3 regions of the Pseudomonas sp. 910_23 genome follow, and region 1 is predicted to be linked to each of the others. Evidence: riboswitches for the same ligand, from Rfam matches in the RefSeq annotation. Region 1 holds a riboswitch; each other region holds the start of a gene.

Region 1 (9,766 bases):
CGCCACGCTGCTGTTGGGTGGCCATAAAGTCGCGGGCGCGGGCAATTACTACGAACCGACCGTCCTGGCCGACGTCACCGACCAAATGACGTCGTTCAAACAGGAACTGTTCGGCCCCGTGGCGTCGATCATCACCGCCCGCGACGCCGAGCACGCCGTGGCCCTGGCCAACGACAGCGAGTTCGGCCTGACGGCCAGCATCTTCACGGCCGACGCGGCAAAGGCGCGAGCGATTGCCGACCAGCTGGAAACCGGCGGGGTCTTCGTCAACGCGTTCAGCGTGTCGGACCCTCGGGTGGCGTTTGGCGGCGTGAAGAAAAGCGGGTTCGGCCGCGAGCTGTCGCACTTCGGTGTACGCGAGTTCTGCAATGCGCAGACGGTGTGGCTGGATCGTAAGTAGCCTTGGCGCTTCAACAATTGATATGTCGCCGCACGCACTGCACCAAACCATCCAGGGCCTGGGGTTTTACCGGCGCGAGCACACAGACCGTGTGCTCGCGCGCTCCCTCCGTCACTGTCAGGGTGTAATGCACCTGGCCGGGGTTGCCTGGTTCAGGGCGAGTGCTTTGCGGCAACCGAAAGAAACCCGAGTCTTCGATCAGTTGCCGTAACTCTTGCTGGTCCTGCTCGGGCAGCGCGTCCAGTTCGACGCTGCGCGGTTTGGCCAACCCTGGAAAAAACGCCGCCCCGCCGCTTTCCTTGATTGAAATTCGCATGGCTGTTCCTCGCCGCACAGGCGGCTTCGTCAAACGTTAATGCCCACCGCTTTCCAGCCTGCCTTGACCGCCTTCTGCTCATCCTTGTTTACGCCATAAAGCTGACCGGCAATATCATGGGTGATACGCGCAAAACGCAAAAAGCCGGAATTGGGCCGCAGCCGCGAATCGCGCAGTGCGTCATACCAGATCCGCCCTGCACGCTCCCAGGCGAACCCGCCAATCTTGGTGGCCACCTGATAGAACGCGTGGTTGGGAATGCCGGAATTGATATGCACGCCACCATTGTCCTCGTAGGTTTGCACAAAATCATCCATATGCCCCGGCTGCGGGTCTTTGCCCAGCAGCTTGTCATCAAAGGCGGTGCCCGGGGCTTTCATCGAACGCAGAGCGGTGCCTTTGATCTTTTTGGTAAACAGCCCCTTGCCGATCAACCAGTCGGCGTCCTCGGCCGTTTGCTTCAGCGCGTACTGCTTGATCAACGAACCGAATACATCCGACAGCGACTCGTTCAGCGCGCCGGACTGGTTGAAGTACATCAGCTTGGCCTCATCCTCGGTCACGCCATGAGCCAACTCATGGCCAATGACGTCGAGTGCCACGGTGAAGCGATTGAACAACTGCTGGTCGCCATCGCCGAACACCATCTGGGTCGAATTCCAGAACGCGTTGTTGTAGTCCTGGCCGAAGTGCACCGTGGCGTCCAGCGCCATGCCCGCATCGTCGATGGAGTTGCGGTCGAATACCTGGTCAAAAAAATCGAAGGTCGCGCCCAGGCCATCATAGGCTTCGTCCACCGCGGCATCGCCACTGGCGGGCTGCCCTTCACCGCGAACCAGCTTGCCGGGCAGGCTATCGGTGTTTCCGGCGCTGTAGATCGAGCGCTGTTTCTCGGCGCCCACGGCCAGCGCCATGCGGGCCGGGCCCTTGGCGGGTACCGCGACCATACGCAACGACCGGAACGTGCTGTCCTTGGCGCGCGTGCGTAATGCGACCTCCCGCTGGGCTTTATCCCCGTGGCGGGCGATCTGGTCGAGCATGTACGGCGGGATCAGGCAGAAAATCGGGTTGCGCAGTTGGCGAACACACATGAGCTGGCTCCTTTTTGGCGTGTGATGAACGTCCGGGTAACGGTTTTCAGGATAGCCCTGTGTTCGCCCCCTGGGCCAAATTGTCATGAGTTTGTGTTTCAGTGGTGTTTATCCGAGGCCCATAAGGAACATGCCCATGCCCGCCCGCACAGCCAAAATCGACCTTTCCCACCGCCCAAGGCTCGCCGACCTGCGTCCATTGGTCGCGGCCAGCCCCACCCTGCTGGAAACCAGAGCCGCGACGCCGCGTGTCACAGCGGCCAAGGACTTCAAAAACCGCGCGGGCTATGCCGACGATTTCCTCAGCGATTTCGTGGTGCCATGGCCCACGGTTGGCGAGCCACTGGCGGGCGACGTGCAACCCAAGCGCCTGGACTACACGCATTTCTCCATCACCATGTCGCGCTCCCGAAGATTGGCGCTCTACGTGGGGGTCAATATCGACGGCGCCAAGCATGTGGACATCACGCGCAGCAACGACACCTGGGCCTACGATGGCCGCCTGCCCCTGGACGCCCAAGTAGGTGAAGACCTCTATGCCGGCAATGGCCTGGACCGCGGCCACCTGGTACGGCGCCAGGACCCCAACTGGGGCGACGAGGCGAACACCGCCAACTTCGACACCTTTCACTTCACCAACTGCTCCCCTCAAATGAGCGGCTTCAACCAGAAAACCTGGCTGGAGCTCGAAGACTACATCCTCGACAACACCCAGCGCTGGAAAGCCCGGGCCACGGTGTTTACCGGGCCAGTGTTCGCCGATGACGACCGGCTTTACCGTGGCGTGAAAATCCCCAAGGCGTTCTGGAAAGTGGTGGCTTACCTCAGCGACGATGGCAAGCCCTCGGCCAGTGCCTACACCATTGACCAAAGCCGCGAACTGGGCCAACTCGACCTGGTATTCGGCCCGCTTCGAACCTACCAGCGCAGTGTGATCCAGATCGAACAACTGACCGGCATCCGCTTCGCCAACCTGGCCGACTACGACGGGTTCAGCAACGAAGAACGCGCCACAGGTACGCGGATCGAAGCGCTGATCCGCGGGCCGCAAGATATTCGACTCTGATTCGCTCCTACAGGGCGCGATCGCTTACCATACCGCCGCCGGTTCCCGTATGGGACTAACAGGGAATTCGAAACGCCGCACGCGACGTGAACCGAAACTGCCCCCGCAACTGTAGATGCCGAGCCTGCTCCCCACTGCCACTGGACCGCGTCCGGGAAGGCGGGAGCAAGGCGACGACGCATCAGTCAGGAGACCTGCCGGCCCAGCTAATTCACTAACCGGCGGGGTGTCCGGGAAGGACATCCTGGCCCTGCCCATCAGCAGCGTCCATGGGCGTATTTCCGAGCCGTACCTCCCCTGCTGCATCTACGGTTCACAAGGAGATCGCCTCATGCTGCCACGCGTTACCGCCCTGATCGCAGGCTTGGGTATGTGTGCCCTGGCGCAAGCCGCGCCCACTCAGTACCCGTTGACCGTGCAAAACTGCGGCAGCACCCTGACCTTCCAGCACGCCCCCGCCCGCAGCGTGACCATCGGCCAAGCCGCCACCGAGATGCTCTACGCCCTGGGCGTGGGCGACAAGGTGGTCGGCACTTCGCTGTGGTTCAACAACGTGGCGGCGCAGTACAAGGCCCAGGACGACCGCGTCGAGCGCCTGGCCAACAACGAGCCAAGCTTCGAAGCCGTACTCGCCAAGCGCCCGCAACTGGTGGCCGCCGAGCTGGAATGGGTGGTAGGGCCCCAAGGCGTGGTCGGCACCCGTGAGCAGTTTCATGAACTGAAGATCCCCACCTACCTGTTGCCGTCCGACTGCGAAGGCAAGGACAACCTGGTGGGCGCCGATGGCACCCGGTTGGAGCCCTTTCGCATCGAGACGATCTACCAGAGCCTCCAGCAACTGGCGCAGATTTTCGACGTACAGGATCGCGGCCAGCAACTGACCGACGAACTCAAGGCGCGCCTGGCCAAATCCGTCGCTACGGCGCAGGGCAAAGGCTTGAAGCAGGCCAGCGCACTGGTGTGGTTCTCCAGCGCCGAAATGGCCAGCGACCCTTACGTAGCCGGCCATAAGGGCGTGCCGCAATTCATGCTGCAAACCCTAGGCCTGCGTAACGTCGTGCAGTCCGATGAAGAGTGGCCCGCCGTCGGCTGGGAAACCATCGCCAAGGCCAACCCCACCTTCCTGGTGATCGCACGCATGGACCGCCGCCGCTACCCGGCCGACGACCATGAAAAGAAACTCGCCTTCCTGCGCAGCGACCCCGTGACCCGTAACATGGACGCGGTCAAGAACAACCGCATCATCATCCTCGACGCCCTGGCGTTGCAGGCGAGCCTGCGCACCTTCGAAGGCCTTGAACAACTGGCCGCCGCCATCGACGGCTATAACCTGGGCCAATGATGCGCACCCTACTCGCCCTGGCGTTGCTGCTGCTCGCCCTACTCGCTGGCGTCGCCATCGGTGAAACTGCCATCGAACCGCAGGTGGTGCTGCAGGTGCTCGCCAATAAACTCTGGGGCGCAGGCTTCGTGCTGGACCCCATCGACGAAGGTGTGGTGTGGAACTATCGGCTCACCCGTGCCCTGGTGGCCGCAGCCTGCGGCGCAGGGTTGGCAACATGCGGCGTGATCCTGCAATCACTGCTGCGTAACCCGCTGGCCGATCCGTACCTGCTGGGCATCAGCGCCGGCGCGTCAACCGGCGCGGTACTCGTTGCCTTGATTGGCGTGGGCGGTGGCCTGGTGTCGTTATCGGCCGGCGCGTTTGTGGGGGCGATGGCGGCGTTTGCGCTGGTGACGCTGCTGGCGCGGGCCAGCGGTTCGTCCAGCGGCACCGGGCAAATCATCCTCGCAGGCATCGCCGGCTCGCAGTTGTTCAATGCCCTGACCGCGTTCCTGATCACCAAGTCCGCCAGCTCCGAACAAGCCCGCGGCATTATGTTCTGGCTGCTGGGCAACCTCAGCGGCGTGCGCTGGCCGTCGGTGTGGTTGGCGGTGCCGGTGGCGGTCGTGGGGCTCGCGGTGTGCCTGTGGCACCGTCGCGCACTGGATGCGTTTACCTTCGGCAGCGACTCGGCGGCCTCCCTCGGCATCCCCGTACGCCGAGTGCAATTTGTGCTGGTGGCCTGCGCTGCGCTGGTGACGGCGGTGATGGTGTCCATCGTCGGCTCCATCGGGTTTGTCGGTTTGGTGATTCCCCACGCGGTGCGCCTGTTGCTCGGCACCGGGCATTCGCGCTTGTTGCCGGCCAGCGCCTTGGGTGGCGCGCTGTTTTTGATCGCTGCGGACGTGCTGTCGCGCACCTTGATCAAGGGCCAGGTGATTCCGGTGGGTGTGGTGACCGCATTGGTGGGCGCGCCGGTGTTTGCGCTGATCCTGATTGGCCGGAGGAATGCGCGATGAGCGTGCTCAGTTGCAGCGGCCTGGGCTTCAAAGTGCGTGAGGCGCAGTTGCTGCGTGACGTTGACCTGGACGTGCAGTTGGGTGAAACCCTCGGCATCGTCGGGCCCAATGGTTCAGGCAAATCCACCCTGCTCAAATTGCTGGCTGGATTACGTGTGCCGGCCAGCGGCGATGTTCGCCTGGGTGGCAAGCCGCTGGGTGAGTTGCCGCGCCGCACCATCGCGCAACAATTGGCGGTCGTGGAGCAACAGGCCGACACCGACGACGCCATTCGCGTGTTCGATGCCGTGGCCCTGGGCCGCACGCCGTGGCTGTCGGCGCTGAGCCCGTGGTCGCGCGAAGACGATGCCATCGTGCATCAGGCCCTGCACGACGTAGACGCCACCCACCTGAGCCAACGCGCCTGGCGCAGCCTCTCCGGTGGCGAGCGTCAGCGCGTGCATATCGCCCGCGCCCTGGCGCAACGGCCGCAGATTTTATTGCTGGACGAGCCGACCAATCACCTGGATATCCAGCATCAACTGGCGATCCTCAAAGGCGTGCAAGGCTTGCCGGTGACGACCTTGATTGCGCTGCATGATCTGAATCAGGCGTTGACCTGTGATCGCCTGGCCGTACTGGATCGCGGGCAACTGGTGGCGCTGGGCGCGCCGCTGCAAGTGCTGACGCCGCAGCGTTTGCAAGAGACATTCGGGGTACAGGGGCATTACCTGACAGACCCGTTCGACGGTGCGCAAATCCTGCGTCTGCGCTCCAACTGAACCGTAGGTTGGAGCAGCTTGTTCTGGTGACAGCCTGACAGCCAACTGTGATCAAAATGTGGGAGGGGGCTTGCTCCCGATGTCGGTGGGTCAGTCATAGATGTGTTTGCTGACACTCCCTCATCGGGAGCAAGCCCCCTCCCACATTGGTTCTACAGAGGCAGGTGCATATGGGTTGTTTGCCAGATCGGGTCGGCCTCGACATCCACCACTTCGAACCCCTGCCGCCGCCAGAAATCAATCGCGCCGGGCAGAAACGGATGGGTGTGCAAGTACATCACCTCCACGCCATCCGCCCGCGCCAGCGCCTCCAGCGAGCGGTACAACTGGCGCGCCAGGCCCAAGCGTCGCACTGCCGGGAGCACATACAGGCGCACCACTTCCACCGTCTTGCGCCCCTGATAGTTCAACTGCGGGAAGCGGCCGTCGTAGGGCCGATAAGCCACTGCGGCAACGATCCGGCCTTCGGCACGGGCAATCAAAAACCGCCCGCCGCCCTCAAGGTAGATGGCTTCAAACTGCGCCAGATCGTGAGGAACACCGGTGGCACTGAGCGTAGGAAACAGTTCATCACGCGCCTGCAAAGCGAAGCTCAGCACCTGGGGAATGTCAGCGGCCTGCACCGCCTCGATACTAACGCTCATCGCCAAGGATCCGACCCGCTATCCACTGGCGAGCGTAAGCCAACACGCGATCGGCCATCGCCACCTGAAAATGAATAAACCCATGGGCCGCTTCCGGCAGTAGATGGGCCTCAACCGCCGCCCATCGCTCGGCGATAAGCAGGGTGTCATCCTTGAGCGGGTCCAATTCGCCCACGAACATCAGCGCTGGCGGCAGCCCCTCAAAGTCCCCATACAAAGGGGACAACGGCGGCTGCCGGCGCGTCTGGTCGCTGATCCCCGGCGTTAGAAGGCGCAGCGCCTGGACCATGCCCGGACCGTCCAGCAACAAGGTGCCCGGACCGGCCGTGCGCACACTGGGCGTGCCGGTCAAATCGTAGACGCCGTAATACAACACCGCGCCGCTTACCCGCTGGAGCAACTCGGGCCATTGTTTGAGCGCCAACAAAGTCGCCGCCGCCAGGTGCCCGCCGGCCGATTCACCGACGAAAAACACCGGCAGGCCGGCAAACTCCGGGCAATCCGCCAGGAGCCAGCGCGCAGCCGTCAGGCAATCGTCCAGCAACCCTTCGATCGGCGTATCTACCGCCAGCCGGTAATCCACCGACACCACCGCCACATCGCACGCGTTGACCATGCCGAGGTTAAGGTCGTCATTCATTTGCGCATTGCCGATCACCCAGCCACCGCCGTGGATATCCAGCACCACGCCTTTGAGCTTGCCACTGGGGCGCAAGATGCGCACGGGCACCGTGCCCAGCCTTTTCAGCTCAACCACGGGCGCCTTCTTGAACGTCTGGCTGGCGCGTAGCAGTGCCTGGATCATGCGCGGCGTCACGCGGTTGCGGACTTTAAAGCGCGGCATCCACGCCAGTTTCTGATTGAAGCGGCGCATCTGGGCCAGTTCGGGCTCGCTGGCGGGCCAATGCTGGTAAGCCATCAGCGATTATTACGCAGGATCGAGAAGTTCAACGCCGCGGCCACGCACAGCCACGCCAGATACGGGAACAGGATCAGTCCGGTAATCAAATCCAGGCGCACGGCCAGCACCACCATCGCTGCCACGGTGAGCCACAAGAGCACGATAATCAGCATCCCGACGAACAACCGATGGGCACCGAAGAACACCGGCGTCCACAGCGTGTTCAATGCAATCTGCGCCGCCCACAAGGCCAACACCATTTCGCTGCCGGGGATCAGGGTCAAGCGGTAACCGGCCCAGGCCAACAGCAGGTAGATGATCGTCCATGCCACCGGGAACAGCCAATTGGGCGGGGTAAAGCTGGGCTTGACCAGGGATTCGTACCAGGCACCGGGTTTGAAGATCACACCGGTACTGGCGGCGGCGGCGCAGGCGAGCAGGAAGATGAAAAAGGTCATGGTCGGTCCTTGAGGTCCTGTGGATGGAAAAACAATGCACTGCTTTGAGTGACTCAAGCAACCGCGGATAAATTCAATGGGAGCAGCAAAATACCCGCTCTTCTGCGCGTCATGAAAATTGGTTATGGTCGGCAACATCCAGCACCGTTGCCCGAGACGTCCCCTTGCCCAAGCTTGCCGATCACCGCAGCAGCCCCTGGTCAGTGTTCCTGATCTTCCTGCGCCTGGGCCTCACCTCCTTCGGCGGGCCGATTGCGCACCTGGGCTATTTTCGCCAAGAGTTCGTCACCCGCCGCCGCTGGCTCAGCGAGCGCAGCTATGCCGAACTGGTCGCCCTCTGCCAATTCCTGCCCGGCCCGGCCAGCAGCCAGGTCGGTATCGCGTTGGGCCTGTCCCGCGCGGGTTACCGGGGCGCGGCGGCAGCCTGGGCCGGGTTCACCTTGCCGTCGGCCATCGCCCTGATCCTGTTTGCCCTGGGGCTGGCCCACTACGGCGGCGCCCTCCCCCATGGCGCGCTGCACGGCCTCAAGGTCGTCGCCGTAGCGGTGGTGGCCCAGGCCGTATGGGGCATGGCACGCAACCTGTGCCGAGGCGTTTTACGGGTGGCGTTGATGTTGATCGCCGCCTGCGTGGTGCTGCTGCAACCCTCCGCCTGGGCTCAAGTCGGGGTCATGGTGGTCGCAGGCGTGGCCGGCTTGTTGCTGTTCAAGCCCGAGAGCAGTGCCGAGCCCGACGCGCTGCCCATCGCCATCAGCCGCCGTGCCGGAGCCCTGTGGTTGATGCTGTTTTTGCTGCTGCTTATAGGCTTGCCACTCCTCTCCGCATGGGCGCTCAACCCCACGCTGGCGCTGGTGGACGCCTTCTACCGCACCGGCGCGCTGGTATTCGGCGGCGGCCACGTAGTGTTGCCGCTACTGCAAGCCGAAGTGGTGCCCAGCCACTGGGTCAGCAACGATGTATTCCTCGCCGGTTACGGCGCCACCCAGGCCGTGCCCGGCCCGCTGTTCACCTTCGCCGCCTTCCTCGGCGCCTCCATGACCCATGCCCCGAGCGGCTGGCTTGGCGGCGTGATCGCCCTGCTGGCGATCTTCGCACCGTCGTTCCTGCTGATCTTCGGCGCCTTGCCCTTCTGGGCCAACCTGCGCAGCAGCCCGCGCACCCAGGCGGCGCTGGCCGGGGTGAACGCGGCGGTGGTTGGCCTGTTGTTGGCGGCGCTGTACCAGCCGGTGTGGACCAGCGCGATTTTCAATGTGTATGACGTGGCGTTGGCGCTACTCGCACTGGTCGCGTTGATGGTGTGGAAGCTGCCGCCATGGCTGGTAGTAATAGGTTGCGGCGTACTCGGGGGGTTACTGTAGGAGCGAGCTTGCTCGCGAAAAACTCACAGGCGCCGCGTTTAATCTGAAGGCACGCGTTATCGTTAACGATTTTCGCGAGCAAGCTCGCTCCTACAGCATTGGGGCTCAGCCAGGCTCGACAATCTTGAGCCACGGCCAACGCGCCTGATAACTCCTGGCCTTGTGCAAAAACAGCTCCGGCTCCGGATGCAAAGGGTTGATGCGCAAGACACCCTGCTCCGCATCCTCCAGGCCATAAGGCGCATACACCTCGCCCGAGGCAATATCCAGCGCAATGCACGTGCCCGCCACCAGGTAACGGTCAATCCCCTGCCGAGCCGAATGCAACTGCGGATAAGGCCGGCCAAACCGCTGCCCATACCAAAGGTGCACCCGCGCCTGATTCTTGACCTCTACATTCACGCCCAGGTCCTCAAATAGCGCCTGTG
Region 2 (9,766 bases), on a different contig from region 1:
CAAGTCCGCCAACCGCTCGATATCACGCTCGCGCAACCCGTGATAATCCACCTCTTGCACCTCCTGCAATCCGGCCCACCGCAGCAAGGCACTGCACGCCGCCGGTGTTTCGAACAGCCCGTGCAGGTAGGTGCCGAGAATCTGCCCATCAGCACTCAGCGCGCCATCGCTGCGACCATCGTCCAGCAGCACCGCAGCGCTGAGCAGGGCATCGCCTGATGTCACACCCGCGTGAATCTCATACCCACTCACTTCAGCATCTTCGAGCACCAAGCGTCCGCGCACATTGCGCAGTTGCTTGTGCTCCTCCAGCGTTGTGGTAAACGCCAGCAGCCCGAGGCCGGCACTGGACCCGGCCACACCCTCCAGCCCAAGCGGGTCATGCACCTGCTCACCCAGCATCTGCAAACCGCCGCAAATCCCCAGCACCTTGCCGCCATAACGCAGATGCCGCGCCACGGCCGCATCCCAGCCATTGGCGCGCAAGAAGGCCAGATCGCTGCGTACGCTTTTGGAGCCAGGCAGGATGATCAGGTCAGCCGCAGGCATCGCCTGGCCCGGCCCGACAAACTGCAAATCCACCTGAGGATGCAGGCGCAGCGGGTCAAAGTCAGTGTGATTGCTGATACGCGGCAACACCGGCACCACCACCTTGAGCACGTGGGCGGCCTTGTCGATCTGGCGCTGGTCGATGCCGTCTTCCGCCTCCAGGTGCAGGTCCATCACGTAGGGCAACACGCCGACAACCGGCTTGCCGGTGCGCGCCTCCAGCCAATCCAGGCCAGGCTGCAACAGCGCGATATCACCGCGAAAACGGTTGATGATGAAGCCCTTGACCCGTGCCTGCTCGCTGGGCGACAGCAACTCCAGGGTGCCGACCAGATGGGCAAACACGCCGCCGCGATTGATATCGGCGATCAACAGCACCGGGCAATCCACCGCTTCGGCGAAGCCCATGTTGGCGATGTCATTGGCGCGCAGGTTGATCTCGGCCGGGGAGCCCGCGCCTTCGACCATCACCACCGGGTAGGCTTGGCTCAAACGTGCGTGGGAAGCCAGCACCGCCTGCATCGCGATGGCTTTGTAGTCGTGATAGGCCACGGCGTTCATGCTGGTCACGGCGCGACCGTGGATGATCACTTGCGAGCCGGTGTCGCTGTTGGGCTTGAGCAGCACCGGGTTCATATCGGTGTGGGGTGCCAGGTTGGCGGCCTGGGCCTGCACTGCCTGGGCGCGGCCGATCTCGCCGCCTTCGGCCGTCACCGCGCTGTTGAGCGCCATGTTCTGCGGCTTGAACGGCGCCACCGCGACACCCTGGCGCACCAGCCAACGGCACAGCGCGGTCACCAGGGTGCTCTTGCCGGCGTCGGAGGTAGTGCCCTGCACCATCAGTGTACTCATGTGGCGTCCTTGTATGCGGCCAAAGCCTCGTCCAGCCGCAACCAGTCAGCTTCGGTGTCGGGCAAGCCGAAACGCACGCTGCTGTCGTGCACAAACAGGCGCAGCAGGATGCCGCGCTGGGCCATGAATTCGTGCAGGCGCTCGGCATGAGGCGTGATCAACCACTGGAACAATGCGCAGCCGCCGTGAGGTTGAAAGCCTCTGCGCTCAAGCAGTTCGAACAAGCGCTGGCCCGCTTCGATGCATCGATTGCGCTGGCGGGTGTGCCCATCCGTATCGCGCAGGCACACTTGGCCCAATACCCGCGTCGGCCCGCTGACTGCCCAGGGCCCGACCTGTTCGGCCAGCAACTTGAGCAACTTGCGTTCGGCCAGCACAAAGCCCAGGCGTACACCCGCCAGGCCGAAAAACTTGCCGAACGAGCGCAGTACGATCAGACCGACCTGATCGGCATGGCTCGCCAGGCTTGAATCGGGGGTCACGTCCATGAACGCTTCGTCCACCACCAGCCAGCCCCCGCGCTGGACCAGCCGCGCGTGCCAGTCCAGCAAGCGTTGCGGGGGCAGGCTCAGGCCCGTGGGGTTGTTGGGGTTGACCACCACCAGCACATCGAGGCTGTCGAGAAAGAAGTCGACCTCCTGCTCCTGCACTTCACGCACCACATAACCGGCGCGGCGCCAGGCTTCGGCGTGCTCGGCATAGCAAGGCGAAAGCACGCCGACCTTGCCGGAGCGGCGCAGGCGTGGCAGCAACTGGATCGCGGCCTGGGAGCCCGGCACCGGTAACAACTGGGCGGCGCCGTAATACTCGCAGGCGGCCTTCTCCAGGCCGTCATCGGTTTCGGGCAAGCGGGCCCAGGCACGCAGCGGGATCTCGGGAATCGGCCACGGCCAGGGCGCCAGGCCACTGGACAGATCAAGCCAATCCGCTTCGGCAATCCCGTATTCAATCGCGGCCTTTCGCAGCCGACCACCGTGTTCAAGCATAGATTTGCGCCCCTACGCACAAGACCAGCAGCCACAACCATACGCCGCGCTGCACCAAGTGCCAGCCACGATCAATGGAGTCGGCATCGGCCGGCGGGCCTTCGCCCAACTGCGGGCGCTGATGCACCTCGCCGTGATAAATCGCTGCGCCACCGAGTTCAACGCCCAACGCACCGGCACCGGCAGCCATCACCGGACCGGCGTTAGGGCTGTCCCACGTCGGGCCCTGGGTGCGCCAGCATTTGAGGGCCAGGCGGGTTTTGCCCAATAGCGCGTAGGTCAAGGCCACCAGCCGCGCAGGAATGTAGTTGAGCACATCGTCGATCTTTGCAGCCGCCCAGCCAAAACGCTCAAAGCGCTCGTTGCGATAGCCCCACATGGCGTCGAGGGTGTTGCTCAGGCGATAAAGCACCACGCCTGGCACGCCCGCCACCACAAACCAGAACAATGCGGCGAATACCGCATCGCTGCCGTTCTCCAGCACCGACTCGGTTGCGGCGCGCGCAACTTCGGTGCGGTCCAGTTCGCTGGTCTGGCGACTGACCAGGTAACTCACGCGTTTGCGTGCCTCATCCAGATCATCGCTGCGCAGGGCCTGGGCCACCGGCGTCACATGCTCGCCCAGGCTGCGCATGCCCAAGGCGCAGTACAACGCCAGGATTTCCAGGAGCCAGCCGATATAAGGCGCCCACGATAACGCGGTGGCCAGCAAGGTCAGAGGCACGACTGCGATAAACCACGCGGTCACGCCATGGCTGCGCCAGCCACGCCCACCGCTATTGAAACGCTGCTCGATGCGCCCGGCGAAGTTGCCGAACGCCACCAGCGGATGCCAGCGCCTGGGTTCACCCAGCAGCGCATCCAGCGCCACCGCAGCGACACACAGCAAGGCCACACTCATTGACTCACTCCCCACTTGTTTTCATACAGCATGTCACTCAGCGGCCGCGGCTCGGTCCAGCCTTCGAGCTGCAACATCGGTGCCGGGTAGAACTCAGCCACCGGCCCCAGGCACAGCACGGCCAGGGGTTTCGCGCCGGCTGGCAAGCCCAGCAGTTCGGCCAACGCCAGGGGTTCGAACAGCGACACCCAGCCCATGCCCAGGCCTTCCACGCGCGCCGCCAGCCACAGGTTCTGGATTGCGCAAGATAGAGACGCCATGTCCATTTCCGGCAAGGTGCGGCGCCCGAAGATGTGGCGCTCGCGATCATCCATCAGTGCAGCCACCAGCACCTCGGCGCAGTCGCTGATGCCTTCGACCTTGAGCTTCATGAAGTCATCGGAGCGCTCGCCCAGGGCCTGCGCGGTGCGTGCGCGCTCTTCTTCCACCAACTGTTGAATCTGCCTGCGCAATGAGCGGTCGCTGATGCGGATAAAACGCCACGGTTGCATCAGGCCTACACTGGGTGCCTGGTGCGCGGCCTGGAGCAGGCGGTGCAACAGTTCCGGGGCGACGCTGCCGCCGGTGAAGTGGCGCATGTCGCGGCGTTCGGCGATGGCGCGGTAAACGGCCTGGCGGTCGGCCTCGGGGAAGGCGTTGTCAGTCATGGCCTCATCGGGGGCACGCCCCCTCCCACATTGGATGGGGTTTCAACTCGGTCAACTGTGGGAGCTGGCTTGCCTGCGATAGCGGTCTCAAGGTCTGGCACGAACAACGCGGCCACCGCGCCAGGATTCGACGGAAAATAAAAGTGTACGTAGGAAGCGGTCAGCCGCCCTTGTCGGTAAACCGCTTCAGCCCCGCGCCCGCCGTTAGGGCTCAGGCCACGGGCGATCGGCGCCAATGCGGTGCTGGTCAAGGAGTGGTGATAGGTGTGCCCGCGCAACGTACCTTCCGGCAATTCGACACTTTGCAGGGCCAGTGCCGCGAGTTTCTTTTGCATCACCGCATCGCCTGGCAGCACGCCAACCAGTTCGGCTCGGGCGCCCTCTACATCCGTCAGCGAATCGAGCAGATAGAGCATGCCGCCACATTCGGCGAGCAGTGGCTTGCCGGCGGCGTGATGAGCACGGATGGCCTCCAGCATCGAGGTGTTTGCCGACAGCGCCTGGTGGTGCAGCTCCGGGTACCCGCCTGGCAGGTAAAGGCTGTCTGCCTGCGGCAGTTGGCGATCATGAATAGGTGAGAAGAATGTCAGCTCTGCGCCCATGGCCCGCAGCAAATCCAGGCTGGCGCCATAGGTAAAGGCAAAGGCTTCGTCACGGGCGACGGCGATACGCACACCGGCAAGTAACGGTTCGGCCTTGATCACTTCGGGCGCGGCAAAGGTCACGGGGGGCGGCAGGGCCACTTCGCAGCTACTGCCCAATGCCTGGGCGGCGGCATCCAGGCGTACATCGAGGTCATTGAGTTCGCTGGCTTGCACCAGGCCCAGGTGGCGGCTCGGCAGTTCGATACCGGTCTCGCGGGATAACGCGCCGTACCAACGCAAGCCCTCCGTGAGGCTGCCTTCGAGCAACTGGGCATGGCGCAGGGTGCCGACACGGTTGGCCAGCACGCCGGCGAACGGCAGGTCGGGCTGATAGCGCGCCAGGCCCAGGGCCAGGGCACCAAAGGTCTGGGCCATGGCAGTCCCGTCGATCACCCCCAGCACTGGCACGCCGTAGTGCCGCGCCAGGTCGGCGCTGGAGGGGGTGCCGTCGAACAGCCCCATCACGCCTTCGATCAGGATCAGGTCGGCCTCCCCCGCCGCCTCCCACAGCAAACGACGACTTTCCTGCTCGCCCACCATCCACATGTCCAATTGATACACCGGCGCACCGCTGGCGCGCTCGTGGATCATCGGGTCGAGAAAGTCCGGCCCGCATTTGAACACGCGCACCTTGCGCCCCAGGTTGCGATGCAAACGGGCCAGCGCAGCGGTGACCGTGGTTTTGCCTTGGCCGGACGCCGGAGCGGCGATCAAGACGGCTGGGCATTGGCGGGGCTGATTCAAAGTTCAACGCCCTTCTGTGCCTTGATACCGGCCTGGAACGCGTGCTTGAGCATGCCCATTTCGGTGACGGTGTCGCCCATTTCGATCAATTCAGGCTTGGCACCACGGCCAGTGACCACCACATGCTGCATCGGCGGGCGGGCTTGCAGGTCGCTTAGTACCTGGTCCAGGTCGAGGTAGCCGTGCTTGAGAGCGATGTTCAGTTCATCCAGCACCACCAGGCCAATGGAAGGGTCATTGAGCATTGCCCGCGACACCGCCCAAGCTGCTTCGGCGGCGGCGATATCGCGTTGACGATCCTGGGTTTCCCAGGTGAAGCCTTCGCCCATGACGTGGAAGCGAACTTGCTCGGGGAAGCGCCGGAAGAACAGCTCTTCGCCTGTGCTGTTGCGGCCCTTGATGAACTGCACCACACCGCACTGCATGCCGTGACCCATGGCGCGGGCCAACATGCCGAAGGCCGAACTGCTCTTGCCTTTGCCGTTGCCGGTCAATACCAGCAACAAGCCGCACTCATTCGGCGAATTGGCGATGCGCTCGTCGATCACGGCTTTTTTGCGCAACATGCGCGCCAGGTGGCGTTCGTCTCGGTCGGGGGAATCGGTCATGGCAGCTCTCCGTTGGGGCTGGACAAAAACGGCGGGCAGGAAAAAGAAAAAACAGACAGCCAAGCATCGCCCACCGTGATGCTGTTGAATGTTCAAGGCCGGTCTCCGGACTCATGAGTGGCGCGTCTTGTCGAAGCAGCCGAGGGCGCGCCTTCCCATATCGCGGGCGATACAGTGGCAAACAGCACCGTCTTGACTCATTTACCGTTGCGGGGGCAGCGCCGGAATCGCGGCAGCACTGTGTACAAGTGCGCTCGCTCACCGGCTTCCCTGTTTCACCCTGTCGACGCGCACGCCACAGAGCACCTGGAACAAGCCGCGAAGGTTAGTGGGTTGGGGGTGGAGCGTCAATTAAAGCTGGCCTTGTACTTGAACCATCCGTACAGCGTGCTTCTCTACCCTTACAGGTATCAAGGAGAAAACCATGCCTAAAACCCGACTGGCCTTACTGATCATGCTCACCGGCAGCCTCGCCGCCTGCGGCGAAAGCTCTACCTTGCAAGTCTCCGATGGCACCGGGCCCTCGCCCAAACTGCCGGAGCCGAACAAGACGCTGATTCCCACCGTCAACATCGCCCCGGCGATCGGTTGGCCTGAAGGCGCCAAGCCAACGGCTGCCGCCGGCACCCAAGTGGCCGCATTCGCCGAGGGCCTGGAGCATCCACGCTGGCTCTACGTACTGCCCAACGGCGACGTGTTGGTGGCCGAGACCAATGCGCCACCCAAGCCAGACGACACCAAAGGCGTGCGGGGTTGGGTGATGGAAAAAGTCATGGGCCGCGCCGGTGCCGGTGTGCCGAGCCCGAACCGCATTACGTTGTTGCGCGATGCCGATCATGACGGCGTGGCCGAAACGCGTACGGTATTTCTACAAAATCTGAATTCGCCGTTTGGCATGACACTGGTGGGCAACGACCTGTACGTGGCGGACTCGGACAAGTTGCTGCGTTTTCCTTATCAGCCAGGTGAAACCGCAATCACATCCCCAGGCACAACAGTCGTGGAGTTGCCAGGTGGCCCCTTGAACCACCACTGGACGAAAAACGTGGTGGCCAGCAAGGATGGCAGCAAGTTGTATGTGAGCGTCGGCTCCAACAGCAACGTCGGTGAAAATGGCCTGGACGCCGAACAAGGCCGCGCGGCGATCTGGGAAGTTGATCGCGCCACGGGCCAACACCGCATTTTCGCCTCCGGCCTGCGCAACCCCAACGGCATGGCCTGGGAGCCACAGAGCGGCAAACTGTGGACGGCGGTGAACGAGCGCGATGAAATCGGCAGTGACCTGGTGCCGGACTACATCACCTCAGTCAAGGATGGCGGCTTCTATGGCTGGCCCTTCAGCTATTACGGCCAGCATGTGGATGTGCGCGTCACGCCGCAAAACCTGGACTTGGTTGCCAAAGCCATCGCGCCAGACTACGCGGTAGGCCCGCACACCGCTTCACTGGGGCTGACCTTCGCCGAGGGCAGCAAGTTGCCTACGCAATTCAGCAACGGCGCGTTTATCGGCCAGCATGGTTCGTGGAATCGCAAGCCGCATAGTGGCTACAAGGTGATTTTTGTGCCGTTTGAAGAGGGCCAGCCGAAAGGACAGCCGGTGGATGTGCTGACGGGGTTTCTCAACAGCGACGAGAAAGCCATGGGCCGGCCGGTGGGCGTGGTGATTGATCAGCAGGGTGATTTGCTGGTGGCTGATGATGTGGGCAATAAGGTGTGGCGGGTTTCTGCAGCCAAGTAACCCATCTCAAGAGCATTGCAAATAATGTGGGAGGGGGCTTGCCCCCGATTGCGGTCTGTCAGCTGAGTATGTGCCGACTGTTACACCACTATCGGGGGCAAGCCCCCTCCCACCATGGATCTATGTACGACTCAAGGGTTGCGTGCCAGATTCCCCGGTAAAACCCGCTTGGCACTCAGGTAGGCATTCTGCCAATACGCTTTGGATAGCGTGTCGAGCTTAACCGTACCGCCGGTTTGCGGCGCATGCACAAAGCGCCCTTCCCCGACATAGATTCCCGCATGGCTGACCCGTGAACCACCGCCTGTGGCGAAGAACAGCAAGTCACCGGTTTGCAGGTTCTGCTCGCTGACGTCCTGGCCACGCATCACGATCAGTTCGCGGGTGGTGCGCGGCAGGGAAATGCCGGCGGCGTCGCGGAACACAAAGCCGATCAGGCCACTGCAATCAAACCCCGAATCCGGTGTATTGCCGCCCCAGCGATAAGGCGTGCCGACCAGGCCCAGCGCACGGAAGAGCACGTCTTCGGCAGCAGGCGAAAAATTCTGGGTGGCGTAGTTGAATACCGGCTTGGGCTTGACCGCTACAGGCGCGGGCGGCGGTGGACGGCTGGCGCAGGCGCTGAGCAGCGCGGCGCAAACAATGAGCATCAGGCGGGCCGAGGTCGACATGTGCAGAACAATCCTGGTCTGGATGCGGCTTTCGCTGCCGAACGTTGAAAACCAGAACGCGCAAGCAAAGCTCGCGCGAACGGATAACAACAATGTCCAGGGATTCTAGCGCTTACACGTCAAACTTCAAGTATCACTTTAACTTTACTTACTAGCGGTAACCGTAGTCGGGGCCATGGCGAGTGCGCGCTTGGCTTCGATGAAGGTTTTGCTCCAGTAGCTGTCGCCCAGGTTATCGACCCGAACACCACCGCTGCGGCGGCTGCTGGAGTGGATAAACTGATTATCGCCCAGGTAGATACCGGCGTGGCTGACACGACCACGGCCACTGGTACTAAAGAAAAGCAGATCGCCCGGCTTGAGGTTGTTGCGTGCGACCAACGGTGCATCCACGTTGATCATTTCGCGGGTGGAGCGAGGCAGGTTCATGCCAGCTTCTTCACGAAACAGATAACCGATGAAACCGCTGCAATCGAAACCGGCTTCAGAGGTGCCGCCAAAACGGTAACGAGTACCGATCAGGGACTTGCCGCGTTCAAGAATGCTGTCGGCCAGAAGGGGCAGCTGGTAAGGCTTGCTGTCTGAAAACTCGGCGAGTTCTTTTTCGGTTGCCATCTCTTCTTCATAAACAGAAGCAGACTGTGCAGCAACGAACTTGGCCTGATTTTGAACCTGTGGTTTGGGCTGTTCTGCCACCTGTTGAGGGTGGGAGGCGCAACCAAACAATAGGGTAACGAGTGCGAGAGGCACGAGGGGTGCGAAGCGATTTAGCATGGGCACGACCGTGGCTGATGTGTAAAGAAGCCGAGACTATGCCCTCTATCACATCGATTTGCAAATTCAATCGTGATCTATGTGACTTATTGTTTGGACTATGCCATCTAAGCCGTAATTCCATTTATCACTGCACTTGCGTGGCCCTCTGGGCTCAAACGCAGGTTTTCTGGCGCCCGTAAATTGCCGATTGCTGGCAAATCAACGCCTTACCAACCCAGTGTTTCTTTGAGGAAAGGAATCGTCAATTTTCTTTGCGCCTGCAAGGAGGCCTGGTCAAGCTGCTCAAGCAAATCGAACAGCGCGCTCATGCTGCGGGTGCCACGAGTCAGGATAAAGTGCCCGACTTCGTCGGTCAGGTGCAGGCCACGTCGGGAAGCACGCAGCTGCAGGGCACGCAACTTGTCCTCATCGGACAACGGGCGCATCTGGAAGATCAGCGCCAGGGTCAGGCGCGACTTGAGGTCGGCCAGCTTCACCGGCAGCTCACGAGGCGATGTGGAAGCGGCGATCAGCAAACGACGACCGCTGTCGCGCAGGCGGTTGAACAGGTGAAACAGCGCTTCTTCCCAATCCGCCTTGCCGGCCACCGACTGCAAGTCGTCCAGGCACACCAGTTCGTATTGCTCAAGGTTGTCGAAGATGCCGACAC
Region 3 (9,766 bases), on a different contig from region 1:
GGTTGGCGAAGGCATCGCGGAAGAAGCCGGACACGCGCAGGGTCACGTCGACACGCGGGCGATCCAGCAGGCTGATCGGCAGGATTTCAAAATCGTCGACCCGCTGGCTGCCGGTGGCCCATACCGGGCGCACGCCCATCAGCGCCATGGCCTGGGCGATATCATCACCGCCGGTGCGCATGGTGGCCGTGCCCCATACCGACAGGCCGAGTTGGCGCAAATGGTCGCCGTGGTCTTGCAGGTGGCGCTCAAGAATCAGGTTGGCCGATTGGAAACCGATGCGCCAGGCTGTGGTGGTTGGCAGGTTGCGTACGTCCACGGTAAAGAAGTTACGCCCGGTCGGCAGCACATCCAGGCGTCCGCGACTGGGCGCACCGCTGGGCCCTGCCGGGACGAAGCGCCCGCTCAAGGCATCGAGCAGGCCGCGCATTTCCGCCGGGCCGCAGGCGTCCAGGCGTGGCGCCACCACGATGCGCAGGCTTTCGACGACCGACTTGACGTCCTCCCAGCCAGGCTCTTCCAACTGCTCGACAGGGCCTTCCAGCGCCTGCTCGATCAAGCGCGTTGCGTAAAGCTCCAGGCGTTCGCGGGTATCGCCGGCGGTGCGCCACAACTGCCCGTCGATCTTTTGCAGTACCTGGGGGCGCCGCCCCGTCCATGGTTCGGCCAAGGCGCAATCGAGCGGATCGAAGCCCAGTTCGAAGGCCTTGGCCAGCACCCGCAACAGGCTCGATTGCGGGCCACGGCCATCGCCACGCGGAATGCGCAGCAACGCCAGCAAGGTGTCGATGCGCAAGCGGCCCTCGGGCGACTCGCCAAAGACATGCAGGCCGTCGCGGATCTGCGACTCCTTCAAATCGCACAGGTAGGTGTCCAGGCGCGGCAACCAGATGTCGGCGTCAGTCTCGCTGTCCAGCTCCAGCTCTTGGTCGATGCGGGTTTCGCGCACCAGCTTGAGAATGTCTTTTTGCAACTCAAGGGCGCGGCGCGGGTCGAGCAATTGCGCCTCGTAATACTCGTCGGCCAACAACTCAAGGTTACGCAATGGGCCGTAGGTTTCGGCACGGGTCAACGGTGGCATCAGATGGTCGATGATCACGGCCTGGGTACGCCGCTTGGCCTGGGCGCCCTCGCCCGGGTCGTTGACGATAAACGGGTAGATATTGGGCAGCGGCCCCAGCAATGCATCCGGCCAGCAGTTTTCCGACAGGCCCACGCCCTTGCCCGGCAACCACTCCAGGTTGCCGTGCTTGCCCACATGAATCACGCCGTGTGCGCCGTAGGTGTGACGCAGCCAGAAATAGAACGCCAGGTACCCATGGGGCGGCACCAGGTCCGGGTCGTGGTACACGGCACTCGCGTCCACCTGGTAACCCCGGGCCGGCTGGATGCCGACGAAGGTCAGGCCCAGGCGCAGGCCGGCGATCATCATGCGGCCGTCGCGGAACATTGGATCGTTTTGTGGAGCACCCCAACGTTGCAGCACGGCCTGGCGATTGGACTCGGGCAGTCGATCGAACAACGCCTGGTACTCGGCCAGGCCCAGGCTTTGATGGCACGGGCGCTGGTCGAGGCTGTCGAGGTCGTTGGTGACACCGCCGAGCAGCTCGTGGATCAGTGCGGTGCCGCTGTCCGCAAGCGCCGGCGCCACCGGATAGCCTTCAACCTGCAAGGCCCGCAGGATATTCAGCGCCGCTGCTGGCGTGTCCAGGCCCACACCGTTACCGATGCGACCGTCACGGGTCGGGTAGTTGGCGAGGATCAGGGCGATGCGTTTGTCGGCATTCGGCACCCGGGCCAAGTCAACCCAACGCCGCGCCAGTTCAGCGACAAAATCCATGCGCTCGGGCGCTGCGCGGTAGCACACCACGTCAGACTGGCTGCGCTCGCTGCGCCAGGCCAGGTCCTTGAAGCTGATCGGCCGGCTGATGATGCGCCCATCCAGCTCGGGCAAGGCAATATGCATGGCCAGGTCGCGGGGGCCGAGCCCCTGTTCGCTTGCCTCCCAGCCGGGTTGATTATCCTGGGCGCAGATCGCCTGGATCACCGGGACGTTGCGCCGAAACGGTCGCAGATGCGGCGCTTCGGGGCTGGATTGGGCAAAGCCTGTGGTGTTGAGGATCACCGCGACTTGCACGTCGTCCAACAGGTCCTCGACCACTGTGAGGCAACCGGGCTCTTTCAAACTGGCCACTGCGATGGGCAATGGGTTCAGGCCCGCTGCCTGCAAGCGCTGGCAGAACACATCGATAAACCCGGTATTGGCCGCCTGCAAGTGGGAGCGGTAGAACAGCACCGCGGCCACGGGAAAGTCGGCGCGCCAATCCGCCTGCCAGTCATTGAGGCGGGCATTGGCTTTGTGCGGGTGATAGATCGCCGTACGCGGCAAGGTTTGTGGCTCGGCCCAGGCATAGTCGCGGCCCAGATGGGCGCTGGCCAGGCAGTGATAAAAGTCCAATGCATTGCCCAGGCCACCCTGGCGCAAAAAGTGCCACAGACGCTCGCGCTGTTCAGCAGCAACGGTGCTCAGGCCGCTGAGTTCCGGGTCTGGACGATCATCCCCCGGCACCAGGATCAACGTGACGCCACGCTCGGCCAGCTCTACCAGGCGCTCGATGCCGTAGCGCCAATAACCAATGCCGCCATGCAAGGAAATCAGGATGACCTTGGCGTGACGCAACACCTCATCGACGTACAGGTCGACCGAGGCGTGGTTCTGCACCTGCATCGGGTTGGCCAGGCGCAGGCTGGGGTAATCCTCGGGCAACTGCTGGGCGGCTTCGGCCAGCAGCGCCAGGCTGGAGTCACCGCTGCACAGGATCACCAGCTCGGCGGGGGTTTGGCCAAGGTCGGCAATATTGTCGTCCGCGACGAAACCACCGGGTTGGGTCCTGAGCAGGTGCATGGTTAAACGCTGAGGGCAGCGCGCAATTGCGCTTCAAGGCCAGCGGCGTCCAGCTCCTGACCGATCAGCACCAGGCGCGTGATACGCGCTTCATCGGCACCCCAGGCACGGTCGAAGTGCTTGTCAAAGCGTGTGCCCACGCCCTGGATCAGCAGGCGCATCGGCTTGTTCGGGATAGCAGCAAAGCCTTTGACGCGCAAAATGCCGTGTTGCACCACCAATTGGGTCAGGGCGTCCAGCAACAGTGCTTCGTCGGCTTGAGGCAGGTCGATGGAGATGGAGTCGAAAGCATCGTGATCGTGGTCGTCTTCGCCTTCATGGTGATGATCGTGATGGCTGTGGCGAGCGTCGATATGCTCTTCGGAGCCGGCACCCAGGCCGATCAGCACGTCCAATGGCAGGCGACCGCTGCTGGCTTCGATGATCTTAACCGCCGGCGGCAGCTCCTCGGCCACTTCCAGGCGCACGCGGGCCAGGTCTTCGGTGCTGATCAGGTCGGCTTTGTTGAGGATCACCAGGTCGGCGCTGGCCAGTTGGTCGGCGAACAGCTCGTGCAAAGGCGACTCGTGGTCCAGGTTCGGGTCCAGTTTGCGCTGGGCGTCGACTTGATCCGGGAACGCAGCGAAAGTGCCGGCGGCCACGGCCGGGCTGTCGACCACCGTGATCACCGCGTCAACCGTGCAGGCGCTGCGGATTTCCGGCCACTGGAACGCTTGCACCAGGGGTTTGGGCAAAGCCAGGCCCGAGGTTTCGATCAGGATATGGTCAAGGTCACCACGACGAGCGACCAGTTCGCGCATCACCGGGAAGAACTCTTCCTGCACGGTGCAGCACAGGCAGCCGTTGGCCAGTTCGTACACGCGGCCGTTGGCTTCTTCTTCGGTACACCCGATGGAGCATTGCTTGAGGATTTCGCCGTCAATGCCCAGTTCGCCGAACTCGTTGACGATCACGGCTATGCGACGGCCCTGGGCGTTATCGAGCATGTGGCGCAGCAACGTGGTCTTGCCCGAGCCGAGGAAGCCGGTAACGATGGTGACGGGGAGTTTGGCCAGTGTTTTCATCGGATGCCCTTTGGGGCGGGCATACGGGACGACAGGCCCTGCGGCGCGCGCAGCAGCGGATTTCGTCACCGGATCACCCCGCCCGGTTGAATTGGAAAATCGGTGACGAGGCAGGTCTCCTGGCTTGGGGCGTGCAGGTCTTGTGACCAACGCTGACTGCGCCTTCCCGCCGTCTCGGCAGTGGCGTGGCAGTCAACTGAACCCTTCACAGTTGCGGGGGCAGCCGCGGCTTGAACCGCGTTCCCTTCTTAGCTTCGACCTGGGCCGAAGAACCTCGAGGGTGCAAGGCTACGCAGTGCAACGGAGCGGGTCAATGTCGCGCCGCCTAAAGCATAAACTTACCCAGCCTGTGCCTTAACCAACTCAGTCTTTGTAAGGCTTGAGCCGATCCCGCAAAAGCGCCTGCAATATGATGTCATATTCAATACGGAACGGTCGCGCAGTCCGACACCACGCAGCAGTGCTCATTTCATACAGACACTCCTGCCCTTTCGCAATTAGCAGAGTGTTTTTGAAATGTGGCGAATTTTAATCCATTGGCTTCAGGAATGAATCATGCTGATATCGACTTCTAACGCGCCCACTCCCTTCGCTCTTTTTAACGATACAGGTGCAATCAATAACAAACCGCGAGTCAGTACTGACGCTGTTGAGGGTGCGCCGCAGGGTTCCCTGGCCAGCCCTCCGGCCGCACAGCACAATCATAGCAATCTGCCGCGATTCAAACGATCAGAGCCACTCTTGAGCAGCCTTGTAGAACAGCCCACCAGCGACCGCCCTAAGGTAGTCCATTACCAACAGGACGCTGTGATGAATAAGATAAAACAGCACTTTCGTGAGTACGCCACAGGCGAAAACGACCGTTTTGTAAACGTTAACGAATTGAAAGAAGCGGCAGGTCAGGTGCCAACCACCAGAACTTTTTCCGCCGAGGCAACCTTGTATGCCAAGATACTCCTGCAAAACCCTCGGGCACTTCGTGAGCTAGATATCGGCATTGGTGACAATGGCAGGCCCGGCGCAGAAGATGGAAGATTCGATATTGAAAACATCGAGCACATGCTCACAAAGCCCACTTTCGATGGGCAGCACTATGCCGTTTTGCTGCGTTATCGACCCAACTAACTAATCTGGTCAAGTTACACAGCCGGCGATGTTTGACACTTGATCGCAAGGCTTCGACAGGCAAGCGGTGCTCCTCAAGACGCATCTATTTGACGTACATCACTGCGTCATGCTCTCCTACACATCTTGTTTCGGGTGCCCTTCACAGGGTGAAACGGGAAACCGGTGAGTCGATGCGTCGACGAGTCCGGTGCTGCCCCCGCAACGGTAAGCGAGTGAAGTGTCACAGCCACTGTGCAAATGCATGGGAAGGCGATGCTGTCAGGACGTTCAAAAGTCCCCTCGCAAGCCCGGAGACCGGCCCGAAAATATCAGATAACAAACCCGCGGTGGGCGGGCGCTGTTCAGAACCCTGCGTGCCTGGCTCGCGGGGTTTTCATGCGCTCGTTTCACCCTGATACCTGAAAGGGACGCGCCATGTCGATCATCAGCAGCACTTCTCCCTCCGCCAGCAGCACTGCCACCTTGAGCCAACGCCTGACCGCCGCCATCGGTGCATCAATCCTTGGCGCGTGCCTGGTGTATTTCGCCGGTTTCTCCCATATCGAAGCCGTGCACAACGCGGCCCACGATACCCGCCACAGCGCCGCGTTCCCGTGCCACTGAGACCTGCCGACATGATCAAGCGTATTGCCCAAACCGCAGGGTTCACCGGCTTATTGGCCGCCCTGCTGCTGACCCTGCTGCAAAGCTTGTGGGTCGCGCCGTTGATTTTGCAGGCGGAGACCTTTGAAAAGGCTCCAGCTGTTGCCGAAGTCCCCCATGAACATGCTGCTGGCGCCGCTGCCCACACCCACGACGCCGAAGCCTGGGAGCCGGAAGATGGCTGGCAGCGCGTGCTGTCGACCACCGGTGGCAACCTGGTCGTTGCGGTCGGGTTTGCGCTGATGCTGGCCGGCCTGTACACCCTGCGCGCACCAACCCGTACAGCTCAAGGGCTACTGTGGGGCCTGGCCGGTTACGCGACATTCGTACTTGCGCCGACCTTGGGCCTGCCGCCTGAACTGCCGGGCACCGCCGCCGCTGATCTGGCGCAACGGCAGATCTGGTGGATCGGCACTGCCGCGTCTACCGCTGCTGGCATTGCTTTGCTGGTGTTCGGTCGCGGCTGGTTGCTCAAAGTGCTGGGCGTGGCGATCGTCGCCGTACCCCACGTGATTGGCGCTCCGCAGCCGGAAGTCCACTCCATGCTGGCCCCGGAGGCCCTCGAAGCCCAGTTCAAGATCGCATCGCAGTTGACCAATGTGGCGTTCTGGCTGGCCCTTGGTCTGATCAGTGCCTGGCTGTTTCGCCGTAACCGCGACGAACACTACTCGGCATGACCCTCGTCGTCGGCCTGGGTTGCCAGCGGGGTTGTGATGTCCGAACCCTGCTGGAACTCCTTGATAGCGCCCTCGCCGAAGGCGGCATTGAACGCCAACGCATTACCGCGCTGGCGAGCATTGATCGCAAACAGGCTGAGCCGGGGTTGGTGGCCCTGGCCCAATTGTTGAGCCTGCCCTTGCAGTGTTTCAGCGCCGAACAACTGGCCGGCTTTGAACATCGGCTGAGCCACAAATCAGACGTAGCATTTAGCCATACCGGCTGTTACGGCATCGCCGAAAGTGCCGCATTGGCCTTGGCCGAGCAACTCGCCCACGGCCCTGCCCACCTGCTCATCACCCGCAAGAAAACCATCCAGGCCACCCTTGCATTGGCCTGCGCCGGTTAAAATCCCGATAATTGCCGTTCTCGATCATGAGCAATCTTCATGCTCGCCCGTTTTTTCAACAGGAATTCCCCATGACCGTCTACTTCATCGGCGCAGGCCCCGGCGACCCGGAACTGATTACCGTCAAGGGCCAGCGGCTGATCCGCAGCTGCCCGGTGATCATCTACGCTGGCTCGCTGGTGCCTGCGGCAGTACTGGAAGGTCATCAGGCACACCAGGTGGTCAACAGTGCCGAGCTGCACCTGGAACAGATCATCGACGTGATCAAAGCCGCCCATGCGCAAGGCCAGGATGTGGCGCGCGTGCACTCCGGCGACCCGAGCCTTTATGGGGCGATTGGTGAGCAAATCCGTCACTTGCGCGAGCTGGGCATTCCCTTTCAGATCATTCCCGGGGTCACGGCGGTGGCTGCCTGCGCGGCGTTGCTGGAAACCGAACTGACCCTGCCGGACATTGCCCAGAGCGTGATCCTGACCCGTTATGCGGATAAAACCAGCATGCCGGCGGGTGAGGGCTTCGACAGCCTGGCCCGGCACGGCACGACAATGGCCATTCACTTGGGGGTCAATCATCTGGACAGGATCGTCGCTGAGCTGCTGCCGCACTATGGTGCAGATTGCCCGATCGCCGTGGTGCACCGCGCGACATGGCCGGACCAGGATTGGGTGGTGGGTTCGTTGAGTGATATTGCCCAGAAGGTCGCGACTAAAGGCTTTCGGCGTACGGCGCTGATTGTGGTCGGGCGGGTGTTGGCAAATGATAGCTTTGGCGAATCCTCGCTGTACCGCGCAGGTCACGCCCACCTCTATCGTCCTTGAAGATATGAACTGAACCACAGCCAATCCAAACTATCAGACAATCATCATAGCTGGCTGAATTTAGAGCATAAAAAACGGCGCTCACGGGGCGCCGTTTTTTTAGCTCGCAGTGAACACCTTACTCAGTAGTAGGCGTTTTCTTTCTGCGTGTGATCAGTCACGTCGCGCACACCCTTGAGCTCAGGAATACGCTCAAGCAAGGTGCGCTCGATGCCCTCGCGCAGAGTCACGTCCGCCTGGCCGCAACCCTGGCAGCCGCCGCCGAACTTCAATACCGCGATACCGTCATCCACTACGTCGATCAGGCTCACCTGACCGCCGTGGCTGGCCAGCCCCGGGTTGATCTCGGTTTGCAGGTAGTAGTTGATCCGCTCATTGACCGGGCTGTCGGCGTTAACGTTGGGCACCTTGGCGTTGGGCGCCTTGATAGTCAACTGGCCGCCCATGCGATCGGTGGCGTAGTCGACTACGGCGTCGTCAAGGAAAGCTTCGCTGAAGGCATCGATGTACGCGGTGAAGCTTTTCAGCCCCAGGGCGGTGTCTTCAGGCTTCTCTTCACCCGGCTTGCAGTAGGCAATGCAGGTCTCGGCGTACTGGGTGCCGGGCTGGGTGATAAAGACGCGGATGCCGATACCCGGGGTGTTCTGCTTGGACAGCAGGTCAGCCAGGTAATCGTGGGCGGCGTCGGTAATGGTTATGGCAGTCATGGAAACTCCTCACAGGCTTGCCGGCAGTTTACGCCAAATTATTACGCAGGTACAAAGTCCGAGCATTTTTGTCGGAAAAGCCCCCCTATCCCCCTGACCGATGGCGAACAACCGCCCCATTGCCCGTGAAAACAGATCGATCGCCAACGCCTGCCTTGCACCTAGTTATATAGGCCTCCCGCAAAATCATGCTGAATATAGTGAATCCTCTTCGGCTATTGGTTGTGAGGATTCAATGAATATTGCTATGCAGAGTTTCCATTTCAAGGGTTTGCCTGCACAGCCAGCGCATCTGGACCATTTGATTGATTACGTGACCGCACGCATCCCACTGAAGTCGTCACCCGCTTCTGATTGTTATTATTACCCCCCGCAAGATTCCGCATTGGGTCGCGAGTGCAAGGAAGCCTTTCGGGTGCTGAAAAAACTGCAGGAGGATGAAGACTTTCAACAGTTCCTCTGCAAGAAACCAGAGCCTGACAATTCCGTACTGGGGCGGGACTTTCTCTACGACCTGCTCTCGACAATGCTCAGCAGCACCCGCCCGCCGATGCCCGCTCTTCCCGAAGTTTTCAGCATCGACGACCACGCCGTGGTCCTTCGACATGTCCCCACTTATTGGTCCATCGACGTCGATGTATTGCTCGACATCAACCGCCGCGTGGGCAATGGACTCAAAGCCGATGGCTCGGTAAGGCTTGATCTGGTCTTCAAGTATTACTCCATCGCCCCCCCACAGCCCAAGACCACCGCACAGTGGAAATCGGTGCTCTATGGCCTGCAGGAGCACCGCGTTCTGCAGCGACTAGGACACGACGGCCACGTAAGCGACTTGGAGCATTTGTTGGATGCACCGGCCGACGAAACTATCAAGGAGGTGACCCGCCAAATCGAAAAGGAAACCGGCCGATCTCTGTTCCGTACAGTATTGCCTGAGCACTATTCCCCATCGCAGCAGGAACTGCTCGCAACGACACCAACGGTCTTGCTTGAGCAGATTCTCAACAGCCCGCAGAACCTGGCACTGGCCGAACGGATAGCCACGGCGTTGGGCTGGTATGGCAGCCAAAAGCACGAAAGTTGCCCACAGCCGGTTCTAGTGAAATTACTCTGGCGCGCGCTATGGCTGACGATCATCCCCGCACCTCAAGCGTCCATTGATAATGAATTGAAGTTGTTCATCTCAGCGGGAACTTATTATTCGTCGATCCGCAATTCTTTGGCCCGGCGCTTTGAAAACGCCCTGTCGATCAGCCCTGAGTCGACACCCTTGGTGATGTGCGTGGCCAAGGCCAATATCGCCAGCGAGGTATGGGTCGCCGATATTCCCCAGGACCTGCCCTACGGTGTCACCACTGCCTGGGTCAACTTCAGAAGCGGTTTCCTTCTGGCCGAAGCGCTGGCACCAGGCTCATCGCGCCACATGACCTTCGAAC

The links. Region 1 has a riboswitch for cobalamin ahead of FW800_RS10495 (ABC transporter substrate-binding protein). Riboswitches for the same ligand answer to the same signal wherever they lie in the genome.
Region 2: another riboswitch for cobalamin. It lies ahead of cobO (cob(I)yrinic acid a,c-diamide adenosyltransferase); the one in region 1 lies ahead of FW800_RS10495 (ABC transporter substrate-binding protein).
Region 3: another riboswitch for cobalamin. It lies ahead of FW800_RS07780 (CbtB domain-containing protein); the one in region 1 lies ahead of FW800_RS10495 (ABC transporter substrate-binding protein).

Annotation. Positions count from the first base shown of each region.
Region 1 covers NZ_VXCZ01000007.1:64,092-73,857, reverse strand. Annotated here, with positions in the region: gene FW800_RS10515 (aldehyde dehydrogenase family protein) at 1-400, shown strand, start outside; gene FW800_RS10510 (protealysin inhibitor emfourin) at 411-716, opposite strand; gene FW800_RS10505 (M4 family metallopeptidase) at 746-1,807, opposite strand; gene FW800_RS10500 (DNA/RNA non-specific endonuclease) at 1,944-2,873, shown strand; cobalamin riboswitch at 2,896-3,089, shown strand; gene FW800_RS10495 (ABC transporter substrate-binding protein) at 3,205-4,215, shown strand; gene FW800_RS10490 (FecCD family ABC transporter permease) at 4,212-5,216, shown strand; gene FW800_RS10485 (ABC transporter ATP-binding protein) at 5,213-5,977, shown strand; gene FW800_RS10480 (N-acetyltransferase family protein) at 6,130-6,621, opposite strand; gene FW800_RS10475 (alpha/beta hydrolase) at 6,611-7,540, opposite strand; gene tspO (tryptophan-rich sensory protein TspO) at 7,540-7,980, opposite strand; gene chrA (chromate efflux transporter) at 8,145-9,338, shown strand; gene FW800_RS10460 (nucleotidyltransferase family protein) at 9,444-9,766, opposite strand, start outside.
Region 2 covers NZ_VXCZ01000004.1:149,271-159,036, forward strand. Annotated here, with positions in the region: gene FW800_RS06370 (cobyric acid synthase) at 1-1,401, opposite strand, end outside; gene cobD (threonine-phosphate decarboxylase CobD) at 1,398-2,387, opposite strand; gene cbiB (adenosylcobinamide-phosphate synthase CbiB) at 2,380-3,288, opposite strand; gene bluB (5,6-dimethylbenzimidazole synthase) at 3,285-3,935, opposite strand; gene FW800_RS06390 (cobyrinate a,c-diamide synthase) at 3,932-5,323, opposite strand; gene cobO (cob(I)yrinic acid a,c-diamide adenosyltransferase) at 5,320-5,931, opposite strand; cobalamin riboswitch at 6,011-6,256, opposite strand; gene FW800_RS06400 (PQQ-dependent sugar dehydrogenase) at 6,356-7,669, shown strand; gene FW800_RS06405 (C40 family peptidase) at 7,801-8,340, opposite strand; gene FW800_RS06410 (C40 family peptidase) at 8,485-9,114, opposite strand; gene hda (DnaA regulatory inactivator Hda) at 9,324-9,766, opposite strand, start outside.
Region 3 covers NZ_VXCZ01000005.1:128,394-138,159, reverse strand. Annotated here, with positions in the region: gene cobN (cobaltochelatase subunit CobN) at 1-2,905, opposite strand, end outside; gene cobW (cobalamin biosynthesis protein CobW) at 2,908-3,969, opposite strand; cobalamin riboswitch at 4,062-4,261, opposite strand; gene FW800_RS07785 (hypothetical protein) at 4,525-5,094, shown strand; cobalamin riboswitch at 5,211-5,414, shown strand; gene FW800_RS07780 (CbtB domain-containing protein) at 5,512-5,700, shown strand; gene FW800_RS07775 (CbtA family protein) at 5,712-6,416, shown strand; gene FW800_RS07770 (cobalamin biosynthesis protein) at 6,413-6,805, shown strand; gene cobM (precorrin-4 C(11)-methyltransferase) at 6,877-7,623, shown strand; gene nfuA (Fe-S biogenesis protein NfuA) at 7,746-8,330, opposite strand; gene FW800_RS07755 (SET domain-containing protein-lysine N-methyltransferase) at 8,746-9,766, shown strand, end outside.